One region of the Pseudomonas citronellolis genome, then DNA from elsewhere that is predicted to be linked to it. Evidence: riboswitches for the same ligand, from Rfam matches in the RefSeq annotation. Region 1 holds a riboswitch; the other holds the start of a gene.
What was found. Region 1 has a riboswitch for manganese ahead of PcP3B5_RS26495 (sodium:calcium antiporter). Riboswitches for the same ligand answer to the same signal wherever they lie in the genome.

Region 1 (6,228 bases):
CGCCCTTGGCCTTGAGTTCGCTCTGCACCAGGAAGGGCACTACGGCGGTCAGGCCCACGGCTTCTTCCTCGCTGTTGGAGAAGCCGGTGACGTGGCGGCCCTCGACCAGCGGCTTGCCGTCGCCGTTCTTCACGTGGCGCAGCACGCCGGGGGCGTGGCAGACGGCGGCGACCGGCTTGCCTGCGCTGGCGAAGGATTCGATCAGGGCGATGGAGTACCTGTCCTCGGCCAGGTCCCACAGGGGGCCGTGGCCGCCGGGGTAGAACACGGCGTCGTAGTCGGCTTCGTTCACCTCGGCCAGCTTGCGCGTGTTGGCCAGGGCGGCCTGGGCTTCGGGGTCCTTGCGGAAGCGCTCGGTGGCCGGCGTCTGGGCGTCGGGCTCGTCGCTTTTCGGGTCCAGCGGCGGCTGGCCGCCCTTGGGCGAGGCGAGCGTCAGCTCGGCGCCGGCGTCCTTGAACACGTAGTAGGGCGCGGCGAACTCCTCCAGCCAGAAGCCGGTTTTCTTGCCGGTGTCGCCCAGTTGGTCGTGGGATGTGAGCACTACCAGGATCTTCATGGCCTCTCCTTGCATGCAGCGGTGTGTCGGCAGGCGCCGGCCGGGCGCCTGGCGGAACCGTCAGTTTAGGCGCTGCGCCGTGGCTTGCACGGCGGCGCCGGCGTTCAGCGGCCGAGGGTGATGGCCAGGTAGGCGACGTAGAGCGCGCCGTTGCCCAGCAGCGCCCAGGCGGCGATGCCGTCGTGGCGGGCGTTGAGGCGCAGCCAGAGCGCCGCGCCGAGGGTCACCAGCACCCCTGTGAGCACTTCGATGCGCGGCTGCCAGGGCGTCAGCAGGATGCCGATGGCCGGCAGCAGGGTGCCCTGGAAGACCATGGCGCCGGTGATGTTACCGAAGGCCAGGGTGTCCTTGCCGCGGCGCACCCAGAGGATGCTGTTGACCTTCTCCGGCAGTTCGGTGGCGATGGGGATGATCAGCAGCGAGAGCAGCAGGGCGGAGATGCCGAGCAGATCGGACAGGCCCTCCACGCCGTGGATGAAGCCCTTGGCGCCGAGCACCAGCAGGGCCAGGCCCAGCGCCAGTTGCACGAGGATGGTGACGACGTTGGTCGGCAGGCCCAGGCGCGACAGCAACATGGGGTTTTCCGCCGCGGTGCCGTGGCCGTCTTCCACCAGGTCGCGGGAGGCGCGCAGGGTGAGGGTGATGTAGCCGATGTAGGTGAGCACCAGCAGCAGGCTCAGGCCAATGCGGTAGCTGTGCAGTTGCGAGGGCACGAACATCGCCACCGTGGCCAGGCAGAAGGCCAGGAGGAAGAAGTTGAGGTCGCGCAGCAGGCCGCTGCGCTCGGGCACCAGGCGCCCGCGCAGGCCGCGGCCACGGAGGACGAAGCAGGCCATCAGGCAGGTGGACAGGGTGGAGAGCATCAGCGGCGCGCCGAGGATGGCGCCCACGCCCACTTCTTCGTTGAGCGAGACGTTGCTGGTGCCGGCCACCAGCGCCAGCAGCGGCACCAGGGTTTCCGGCAGGGCGGTGCCGATGGCGGCGAACAGCGAGCCGGTGACGCCTTCGGAGATGCCCAGGCGCTCGCCCAGGTGTTCCAGGGCGTTGGTGAAGAGTTCGGCGGCGATCAGGATCAGCAACAGCATGCCGAGCAGTTCGAGGACGAAGGTCAGCATGGCGCGCGCTCCTCGCGGATGGAGGGCGATTCGGGGCGGAGGCGGTGCATCACGGTGGAACTCCCGGCCGGTGTAGTACCCATGACCATGCGCCTCCCCGGCCGTTGCGGAGGTTGCATGGTCAAAGGTCTTGCCAGGCTTTGCGCTGGCCACGCCATGGCCTGCCGGCCAAGGATGTTGACGTGGTCCCCGCCGGTGTTCCGGGCGGGCGGCTACTCCCCAATGACGCCGGGCATTCTAGCGGATTGCCCGGCGCGCTCAAGGGGTTGTTTCCTCATGTGTCGATTGCCGCGGCCCGGGGCCGCCGCGTTTCCCCGCTCGCGGCGGCGCCCGCCGGGCGTCGGTTCAGCTGCTGGACGAGGCTTTCAGCAGCTTGAGGGCCTTCTCGGTCATGGCCACGCAGGCCTGGGTATTGCCCTGTTCCTGGGCCTGGGCGGCCTTTTCCTGGAGCCGCATGGCCTGCTCCTGCACGCTGTCGCTGCGGTTGGTGCTCTGCATGCTCTCGTCGATTCTCTGCAGGTTGTCGCTGCAGCGGTCGGCGGCGAACACCGGCGACGCGAGCAGCGCAGCACTGATGAACAGGATGGTGGTTTTCATGATGCGGTACCTGTACGGCTGAACATGTCACAGGCGGCGACTCGCCAGGCGAGCGGGGCCTGCACGGTGGACTGCACCGCAGGTGCCGGGGTTCAGGAAAGTTGCGCGGACGGCAGTTCCACCCGCACGCCCAGGCCGCGCCCGTCCAGGCCGGGGTGCAGGCTGATGTGGCCCTGGTGGATTTCCACCACGCGCTTGACGATGGGCAGCCCCAGGCCGCTGCCGCCGGTGCCGGAGGCGACGCCGGGGCTGCGGTAGAAGCGGGTGAAGATGGCGGCCTGCTCGGCGGCGGCCACGCCGGGGCCGGAGTCCAGCACCCACAGCTGCACCTTGCTGCCCTCGGTGCCCAGGCGCACTTCCACGCGGCCGCCCTCGGGGGTGTAGCGCAGGGCGTTGCTCACCAGGTTGCCAAGCATGATGCCCAGCCACACCGGCACGCCCATGACCACGGCGCCCTGGCTCTCCAGGGTCAGTTCGATGCCCTTGTCGATGGCCTGGGGCGCCAGGTCGGCGATGGTTTCCTCGCTGAGCTGGCCGAGGTCGACGCGGGTGAAGGTCTCGTGCAGTTCCTCGTTGTCCAGGCGCGCCAGCAGGAGGATCTGCTCCATCAGCGTGCCGATGCGCTCGACGCTGCGGCTGACCTGCTGCAGGCCGTGGGCGAGCACCGCCGGGTCGGAGGAGCGCAGCGCCACCTGGGCATGGGTGCGCAGGCTGGCCAGGGGCGTGCGGATTTCGTGGGCGGCGTCGCTGGTCAGGCGGCGCTCGGCCTCCATGGCGGTGCCCAGGCGTTCGAGCAGCAGGTTGAGTTCGTTGACCAGGCTGTGCACTTCCACCGGTGCGCGGTTGAGCGCCAGCGGCTGCAGGCTGCGCGCGCTGCGCTGGTGCAGTTGCGCGGTGAGGCTGCGCAGCGGCGCCAGGCCGTTGTTGACGCCGAACCACACCAGCAGGGCCAGCAGCGGCAGGGCCAGCAGCAGCGGGAAGAGGGCGCTGAGCAGCAGCAGGTGCAGGGTGTGGCTGCGGTGGTGGAGGTTTTCCACTACCCAGATGCGCGCGTTTTCGTCGCGGGTGCTCAGTTGCAGGACGCGCCAGGTGATGCCGCCGTGCCTGATTTCGGAGAAGCCGGTCTCCAGGGTTTCCAGGCCCGTGGGCAGGCCGGGCGTGGCGAACAGCGGCTGGCCCTGGTACCAGAGGCTGTAGCCCAGGGCGGATTCGCGCTTGATCAGCGGCAGGCCCTCGATGGCCTTGCGGCTGCGGGCGATCAGCTCGCCCTGGCCGCCAGCGACGTCCACCAGGCGCAGGGCGGCCTCGCCGAAGTCGATCATGTCTTCGTCGTAGAGCCGGTCCACCTGGCGCGAGGCGAGGTGGTAGGTGAGGGTGCCGGCCAGCAGCCAGCACAGCGTCACGCCGCCGATCAGCAGCAGCAGTAGGCGCCGACTCAGCGAGCCGGCGCGGCGCGTGCGGCCGGGCGTGGCGCTCAAGGCGCGTCCTTGGCCGGGCGGTCGATGCCGTAGCCGATGCCGCGCACGGTGCGGATCAGCTCGTTGCCCAGCTTGCGCCGCAGGTGGTGGACGTGGACTTCGATGGCGTTGCTTTCCAGCTCGCCGTCCCAGCCATACAGGGCCTCGACCAGGCGAGTGCGCGAGAGCACCTTGCCGCGCTGTTCCAGCAGCAGGCGCAGCAGGGCGTATTCGCGCGGGGCCAGTTCCACCGGCTCGCCGCCCAGGCTGACCTGGTGGGTGGCCGGGTCCAGGCGCAGCTGGCCGTGTTCCAGCAGCGGCTGGGCGCGGCCGGTGTGGCGGCGGGTGAGGGCGCGCACGCGGGCCAGCAGTTCGTCGAGGTCGAAGGGCTTGCTCAGGTAGTCGTCGGCGCCGGCGTCCAGGCCGGCCACGCGGTCGGCCACCTTGTCGCGGGCGGTGAGGATCAGCACCGGGGTCATGTCGCCGCGCTTGCGCAGGCCGCGCAGCACTTCCATGCCGTCGCGCCGCGGCAGGCCGAGGTCGAGCACCAGCAGGTCGAACTCGTCGGTGGCCAGGGCCTGGTCGGCGGCCACGCCGTCGGTCACCCAGTCCACGGTGTCGCCTTCCAGGCCCAGCCCGGCGCGGATGCCGTCGCCCAGCAGCGGGTCGTCTTCAGCCAGCAGGATTCTCATCTTCACCCCCATTCGCATGCTGTCGCCGAGCAGGATAGCCGCAGCGGCGGCTTCGCGGCAGAGGCTGGCAGGGCTCGCTTAACGTGGAGTTAAGGCCGGCGCTTTTCGTAGGATGGGTTGAGCTTGCGAAACTCATGCGGTGGTGGCGATGGGTATCGCTTCGCTCAACCCATCCTACGGGGAGCTCGCCGGATGGTTGCGTGCCGGGGCAACGGCGGATAACCGCGAACGGTTATTCGCCCTACGGTGCGTCGATCCGCTGCGCCTGCGCGCGGGGGCGGGTTACCCGGTCCACCAGGTAGACCACGCCGTGGTAGTCGATGCCGCTGTGGGCGCTCAGGCCGATTTCGCAGGTGCGGCTGGTGGAGATGCCTTCTTCGCAGTACTGCACCGCGTCCTTCAGGCTGCGCAGCGAGTGGGCGTTGAGTTCCGGGGTGGTGAAGCCCTTGTCGCCGGCGAAGCCGCAGCAGTGGATGCCTTCGGGGATCACCACTTCGTTCGTGCAGCGGCGCACCAGGTCGATCAGCGCCTGGCTTTCGCCCAGGTGCTGGGTGCTGCAGGTGACGTGCACCGCCACCGGTTTGTCCAGCGGCTGGAAGTCCAGGCGTTCGACCAGGAAGCTGCGGATGAACTTCACCGGGTCGTAGATCCGCAGCCGGCTGTCGGCCAGCTCCTGGACCAGGCGCAGGGTGCAGGGGCTGGTGTCGCAGTAGATCGGGTCGAGCCCGCCGCGGCTGGCCTGCAGCAGCGCGGCCAGCAGTTCGTCGCGCTTGTCGTCGGCCTGCTGCTTGTAGCCCTTGGAGGCGAAGGGCTGGCCACAGCAGAGGTTGTCGGCGTTGTCCGGGAACACCACCTGGTAGCCGGCTTTCTCCAGCAACTGGCGGGTCTTGTCGATCAGCGGCACCTGTTCCTCGTCGCCGGCCGCCGGGCCCATGGCGCGTGACACGCAGGCGGTGAGGTAGACCACCCGCGGCTTGTCGGCGATATCGCTGGCTGCCGGCAGGCTGAAGCGCACCGGCTGCGGCATGGCCGGCGTCCACTGCGGCACGCGGCCCTTGCTGGCATGGCTGATGGAGGCGCTGAGGCTGGCCAGGCGCGGGGCGCCGAGCAGCCTGCGCGCGCCGTTGGCGGCATGCAGCATGAAGCGCGCACCTTGCATAGCCGTGGCGAAGTTGCGCGCCAGCCAGGTGGCGGTGCCGGCGTGGCGGGCCTGCTCGCCGCGCAGTTTCTTCACCAGCTCGCCGGTGTTGATGTTCACCGGGCAACGCTGGGCGCACAGGCCGGTGGCGGCGCAGGTGTCGATGCCCTGGTACTGGTAGTCGCGCTCCAGTTGCGTGGTGTCGACGCCGCTGCGGCGCTTGGCCTGGATGTCGCGCCACATGACGATGCGCTGGCGCGGGCTCAAGGTCAGGCCCTTGGACGGGCAGACCGGCTCGCAGAAGCCGCACTCGATGCACTTGTCGACGATCTCGTCGGCGGCCGGCAGCGGCTTGAGGTTCTTCAGGTGCAGTTGCGGGTCGTCGGTGAGGATGACGCCGGGGTTGAGGATGCCCTTGGGGTCGAGCAGGCGCTTGAGCTGCCACATCAGCTGGTAGGCGTCGTGGCCCCATTCCAGTTCGACGAAGGGCGCCATGTTGCGCCCGGTGCCGTGCTCGGCCTTCAGCGAGCCGCCGTATTCCACCGCCACCAGGTGCGCCACGTCGTCCATGAAGGCAGAGTAGCGCGCCACCTGCTCGGGCGAGTCGAAGCCCTGGGTGAAGACGAAGTGCAGATTGCCCTCCAGCGCGTGGCCGAACAGGATCGCCTCGTCG
Region 2 (6,228 bases), 1.9 Mb from region 1:
GAACAGCGTGGCCTTGGGGTTCAGGCCGTTGGTGACGAAGCCGGCGACGAAGGCGCCGCGCGGGGTGCGTTCGTTCGGCGCGGCGGCCGTCACGCTGCCGTCGCCGCCGCTGGGCTTGGCGCGCAGGGCCTTGATGCCGATGTAGAACAGGTAGGCCGCGGCCAGCCACTTGAGGGTGTTGAACAGCATGATCGACTGCGAAACGATCAGGCCGATGCCCAGCAGCGAGTAGGTCACATGGATGGAAATGGCGCAGCCCACGCCCAGCGCCGTCCAGGTGCCGGCGCGGCGGCCGTGGGTGACGCTCTCGCGCACCACCACGGCGAAGTCCGGGCCCGGACTGGCCACCGCCAGCAGGTGGATCAGCGCCACGGTGAGAAATTCCGTCCAGTACATGCAACCTCCGCAGGGGTGGGATTAACGCCGTCAGGCTGGCAACCTTACGCCAGCCCCGCTTCCCGCAAAAGGTACAGCCAGCGATGAACAGCACTCGCGCCGTCTTTCTCGACACCGCCTCCCTCGACCTCGGCGACCTCGACCTGCAGCCCCTGCGCCAGGCCTTCGGCGAGCTGGTCCTGCACCCCGCCAGCGCCCCGGACGAGATTGCCGGGCGCCTGCGCGAGGCCAACGTGGCCATCAGCAACAAGGCGCCCATCAGCGCCGAAACCCTGGCCCAGTGCCCGGACCTCAAGCTGATCCTGGTCACCGCCACCGGCACCAACAACGTCGACTTGGCCGCCGCCCGCGAGCGTGGCATCGCCGTGGCCAACTGCCAGGGCTACGGCACCGCCTCGGTGGCCCAGCACGCCATCCTGCTGCTGCTCGCCCTGGCCACCCGGCTGCCCGACTACCAGGCGGCGGTCCGCGCCGGGCGCTGGCAGCAGTCCACCCAGTTCTGCCTGCTGGACTTCCCCATCGTCGAGCTGGAAGGCAAGACCCTCGGTCTGCTCGGCCATGGCGAACTGGGTGGCGCGGTGGCCCGCCTGGCCGAGGCCTTCGGCATGCGCGTGCTGCTCGGCCAATTGCCCGGCCGCCCGCCGCGCGCCGACCGCCTGACGCTGGACGAGCTGCTGCCGCAGGTCGACGCCATCAGCCTGCACTGCCCGCTGACCGAGCAGACCCGCGGGATGATCGGCCAGCGCGAACTGGACCTGATGAAGCCCGGCGCCTTCATCGTCAACACCGCCCGCGGCGGCCTGATCGACGAGCAGGCCCTGGCCGACACCCTGCGCCGCGGCCACCTGGGCGGCGCCGCCACCGACGTGCTCAGCGTCGAGCCGCCGAAGGACGGCAACCCGCTGCTGGCCGGCGACATCCCGCGGCTGATCGTCACCCCGCACAACGCCTGGGGCAGCCGCGAAGCGCGGCAGCGCATCGTCGGCCAGGTGACGGACAACGCCGCGGCCGTCTTCCGCGGCGACAAGCTGCGGCGGGTCGACTGAAGCGCGAAGTGCTAAACTCGCGCCCTTTTTCAGGAGGCCGCATGTCCTACGCCCCCACCAGCGAGGTGCTGCTGCGCCAGATCGAACGTTTCGCCGGCCGCGTGCTGCTGGCCGGCCTGCCCGCCGACGGCCTGCTCGGCGAGCTGCCCCAGGCTCTGGGCTGGAGCTGGCACGCCGGCGAGCAGCGGCAACTGGACGGCCGCTACCCGGGGCGCTGCCATTTCGGCGTGACGCCGCCGGAGGGCGGGTTCGACGCCGCCGTGCTGTTCCTGCCCAAGTCCCGCGAGCTGACCGACTACCTGCTGGCCGCCCTGGCCAGCCGGGTGCCCGGCGGCCAGCTGTACCTGGTGGGCGAGAAACGCGCCGGCGTCGAGCGCGCCGCCAGACAGCTCGGCGCCCTGGCCAAGGCCGCCAAGCTCGACAGCGCGCGGCACTGCCAGCTGTGGCACGCCGCCATCGACGGCGCCCTGCCCTGCCCCGACCTGCACGCCCAGTCCCTGCGCTACACGCTGGCCCTGGCCGACGGCGAACTGCAGGTGGTCAGCCTGCCCGGCGTGTTCAGCCATGGCCGCCTGGACCGCGGCAGCGCCCTGCTGCTGGAACACCTGGACGGCCTGCCCGAAGGCCAGGTGCTGGACTTCGGCTGCGGCGCCGGCGTGCTCGGCGCGGTGCTCAAGCGCCGTTACCCGGGCAGCCGCCTGAGCCTGCTCGACGTCGACGCCTTCGCCCTGGAAAGCAGCCGCCTGACCCTCGCCGCCAATGGCCTGGAAGGCGAGGTGATCGGCGGCGACGGCATCGACGCGGCGCCGGCCGGCCTGGCCGCCATCGTCAGCAACCCGCCCTTCCACCAGGGCGTGCACACCGACTACCAGGCCAGCGAACGCCTGCTGCGCGAAGCCGCGCAACACCTGCGCCCGGGCGGCGAACTGCGCCTGGTGGCCAACAGCTTCCTCAAGTACCCGCCGCTGATCGAACAGCACCTGGGGCCCTGCCGCAGCCTCGCCGAGGGCGACGGTTTCCGCATCTACAGCGCCCGTCGCCCCTGAGCCCGGGCGCCTCGCCGCAGCCCCACTACACTCCACCCAGACCGAAAGGGCGCGCCGGGCCGGCGCGCCTCACGAGCCGAGGATCGCCGTGAAAAGCACCGTGAAAGAAGCCGAGCTGACCTTCGTGAAGTCGCCGGAAAAGACCCCAGCGCACCTGAAGCGTTCGCTCAAGCCCAGGCACCTGAACATGATCGCCATCGGCGGCTCGATCGGCACCGGGCTGTTCGTCGCCTCCGGCAGCACCGTCGCCACCGCCGGCCCCGGCGGCGCGCTGCTGGCCTACGCGCTGATCGGCCTGATGGTGTTCTTCCTGATGACCAGCCTGGGCGAGATGGCCGCCTACATCCCCGATTCCGGCTCCTTCTCCACCTACGGCAGCCGCTTCATCGACGATGGCTTCGGCTTCGCCATGGGCTGGAACTACTGGTACAACTGGGCGGTGACCATCGCCGCGGAACTGGTGGCCGCGCAACTGGTGATGCACTTCTGGTTCCCCGAGGTGTCGGGCATCTACTGGAGCGCCGGCTTCCTGGCCATCATGTTCGGCCTCAACTTCTTCTCGGTGAAGGGCTTCGGCGAGAGCGAGTTCTGGTTCGCGCTGATCAAGGTGGTGGCCGTGGTGATCTTCATCGGCATCGGCCTGGCCAGCATCTTCGGCATCATGCATGGCATCGACTCCCCCGGCTTCAGCAACTTCACCACCGGCGACGCGCCCTTCGTCGGCGGCCTGCAGGCCATGGTCGGGGTGGCGATGATCGCCGGCTTCTCGTTCCAGGGCACCGAGCTGATCGGCGTCGCCGCCGGCGAGTCGGAGCACCCGCACAAGTCGATCCCCATCGCCATCCGCCAGGTGTTCTGGCGGATCCTGATGTTCTACATCCTGTCGATCTTCGTCATCGGCATGCTCATCCCCTACACCGATCCGAACCTGCTCAAGACCGACAGCAGCGACATCAGTACCTCGCCCTTCACCCTGCTCTTCGAGCGCGCCGGCCTGGCCGCGGCGGCCGGGGTGATGAACGCGGTGATCCTCTCGGCGATCCTCTCCGCCGGCAACTCGGGGATGTACGCCTCCACCCGCATGCTCTACACCATGGCCCTGCATGGCCAGGCGCCGCGCCTGTTCCAGCAGATCTCGCAGAGCGGCGTGCCGCGCTACGCGCTCTACGCCACCACGCTGGTCGGCGGGCTGTGCTTCCTCACCAGCTTCATCGGCGACAAGACCGTCTACACCTGGCTGCTCAACACCTCGGGCATGTGCGGCTTCATCGTCTGGCTGGGCATCGCCATCTCCCACTACCGCTTCCGCAAGGGCTACCTGCTGCAGGGCGGCAAGCTGGAGGAGCTGCCCTACCGCGCCAAGTGGTTCCCCTTCGGCCCGCTGTTCGCCTTCGCCCTGTGCCTGGCGATCACCCTCGGGCAGAACTACCAGGCGTTCGTCGGCGAGACGATCGACTGGACCGGGCTGGTCGCCACCTACGTCAGCCTGCCGCTGTTCCTCGTCATCTGGTGGGGCTACCGGCTGAAGAACGGCAGCCGCTTCGTCCGCTACGAGGAGATGGACGTCACCTCCGGCCGCGACGTCGACTGAACGCCGGGCTTGCCCAAGCCGGACGACTTGGGCAGAATGCGCCCCGTCCTAGGGGAGTAGTCTCCCGCGAGCGGTTCCCGCCCTCGCCCGGCACGCGTCAACACACTTGGTCCGCAGACCATGGCGCGCGCGGCCCCAAGGCCCGCAGCAGTCGGGCCCGGGTTTGACAAGACCTATGACACGAGCGATCCGACCCGGGGTGGGCGGATGGCGCGTGTCATTGGTGATTAGTCGACCCGCCCCCTTAGGAAAAGCCTGATGGAATCCCTGTTCGTCCCCATCCTGGTGGTTGCCCTCGCCGAAATCGGCGACAAGACGCAACTGCTCGCCCTCGTCCTCGCCGCGCGCTTCCGCAAGCCCTGGCCGATCATCGCCGGCATCGTCGCCGCGACCCTGGTCAACCACTTCGCCGCCGGCGCCGTGGGCAAATGGGTCTCCACCTTCTTCTCCGAAGCCGCCCTGAGCTGGCTGCTGGCCGCCTCCTTCCTCGCCGTGGCGGCCTGGACCCTGGTGCCGGACAAGCTGGATGACGACGAAGAGGGCGGCCTGAAGAAGTTCGGCCCCTTCCTCACCACGCTGATCGCCTTCTTCCTCGCCGAGATGGGCGACAAGACCCAGGTCGCCACCGTGATGCTGGCCGCGCAGTACCCGCACTTCTGGCTGGTGGTGCTGGGCACCACCATCGGCATGCTGCTGGCCAACGTGCCGGTGGTGCTGGCCGGCAACTTCGCCGCCGAGCGCCTGCCGCTGGCACTGATCCGCCGCCTGGCCGCCTGCGCCTTCGCCGTCCTGGGCCTGGCCGCGGCCTGGCACGCGGCCACGCTGTCCGGGCTGTTCTGACAGCCGCTCCGGCGTGGCGGCCAATGTTGCTGCCACGCCTTCGTCCTACAGTGTTAGCCGTCGTCCCTTCGCTGAAGGAAACAGCCATGACCGACAAGGATCTGAAGCGCCTCGCCCGCCAGCACATCGACCTGAGCTGGAACAAGGGCCGTCTGGCCCTGGCCACCCAGCTGCACAGCCCGGACTTCCTCTACAAGAGTAGCTTCTCCGCCCAGCCCCTGGACAGCGCCGGCTACCGGCAACTGATCGAGGGCATCCGCGCGTCCATGGACGACCTGGAAGTGGTGGTCGAGGAATGCATAAGCGAGGGCCACAAGGTGTTCACCTGGAGCACCCTGGTGGGCACCATCAGCCGCCCCGCCTTCGGCTACCCGGCCAGCGACAAGGTGGTCAGCATCCCCGGCATGGCCCTGTGGCTGTTCAACAGCCAGGGCAAGCTGCAGGAGCTGTGCACGCTGATCGACATGGAAAGCTTCCGCAGCCAGATGGGCCTGCAGAACCGCCCGCTGGCGGAGCAGGCGCTACCCTGAGGCAGCGGCCTTCTCCTGTAGGAGCGCGCCTTGCGCGCGAATCGCGGGCAGGGCCCGCTCCTACAGTATGCGGTAAGGCACGGAGTTTCCCCGTAGGAGCGGACCTTGTCCGCGATAGCCGGACATATCGGCGCGATTCGCGGATAGGATCCGCTCCTACGCCGCCCCACCCACACCATTCCCCTGTAGGAGCGCGCCCTGCGCGCGAAATCGCGGGCAGGGCCCGCTCCTACAGTTTGCGGTAAGGCACGGAGTCTCCCTGTAGGAGCGGACCTTGTCCGCGATAGCCGGGCGTATCGGCGCGATTCGCGGATAGGATCCGCTCCTACGCCGCCCCACCCACGCCATTCCAATGTAGGAGCGCGCCCTGCGCGCGAATCGCGGGCAGGGCCCGCTCCTACAGTTTGCGGTGAGGCACGGTATTCCCCGGCGCAGTCGGCAAGACTGTTGCGCCTACAGGTACCCGTTGGCGCGGAACCAGTCGATGGCCCGCTGCAGGGTGTCTTCCAGCGGCACGTGGCTTTCGAAGCCCAGTTCCTCGCGGGCCTTACGTCCGTCGAGGAACTGCCCGCCGGCCATCACTTCGATGGCGGTTTCGTCCAGCAGCGGCAGCTTGCCGGTCAGGCGGTAGCGCCAGCGGCCCAGGGTGGCCAGGGCGCGGGCGCGGTGCAGCGGCATCGGCTGCGGCGCCGGGCGGCCCAGCAGGTGGGCGATGGTGGCGGTGAGCTCGGCCATCTCCACGTTGTGCCCGGTGAGCAGGTAGCGCTCGCCGATGCGCC

Region 2: another riboswitch for manganese. It lies ahead of PcP3B5_RS04820 (TMEM165/GDT1 family protein); the one in region 1 lies ahead of PcP3B5_RS26495 (sodium:calcium antiporter).

Annotation. Positions count from the first base shown of each region.
Region 1 is NZ_CP014158.1:6,042,885-6,049,112, reverse strand. It holds gene PcP3B5_RS26500 (type 1 glutamine amidotransferase domain-containing protein) at 1-556, opposite strand, end outside; gene PcP3B5_RS26495 (sodium:calcium antiporter) at 661-1,671, opposite strand; yybP-ykoY riboswitch at 1,735-1,904, opposite strand; gene PcP3B5_RS26490 (hypothetical protein) at 2,017-2,268, opposite strand; gene PcP3B5_RS26485 (sensor histidine kinase) at 2,361-3,746, opposite strand; gene PcP3B5_RS26480 (response regulator) at 3,743-4,417, opposite strand; gene PcP3B5_RS26475 (FAD-binding and (Fe-S)-binding domain-containing protein) at 4,659-6,228, opposite strand, start outside.
Region 2 is NZ_CP014158.1:1,041,125-1,047,352, reverse strand. It holds gene PcP3B5_RS04840 (LysE family translocator) at 1-396, opposite strand, end outside; gene PcP3B5_RS04835 (2-hydroxyacid dehydrogenase) at 480-1,442, shown strand; gene PcP3B5_RS04830 (class I SAM-dependent methyltransferase) at 1,484-2,488, shown strand; gene PcP3B5_RS04825 (amino acid permease) at 2,676-4,079, shown strand; yybP-ykoY riboswitch at 4,119-4,269, shown strand; gene PcP3B5_RS04820 (TMEM165/GDT1 family protein) at 4,338-4,919, shown strand; gene PcP3B5_RS04815 (ketosteroid isomerase-related protein) at 5,006-5,449, shown strand; gene PcP3B5_RS04810 (NAD-dependent epimerase/dehydratase family protein) at 5,903-6,228, opposite strand, start outside.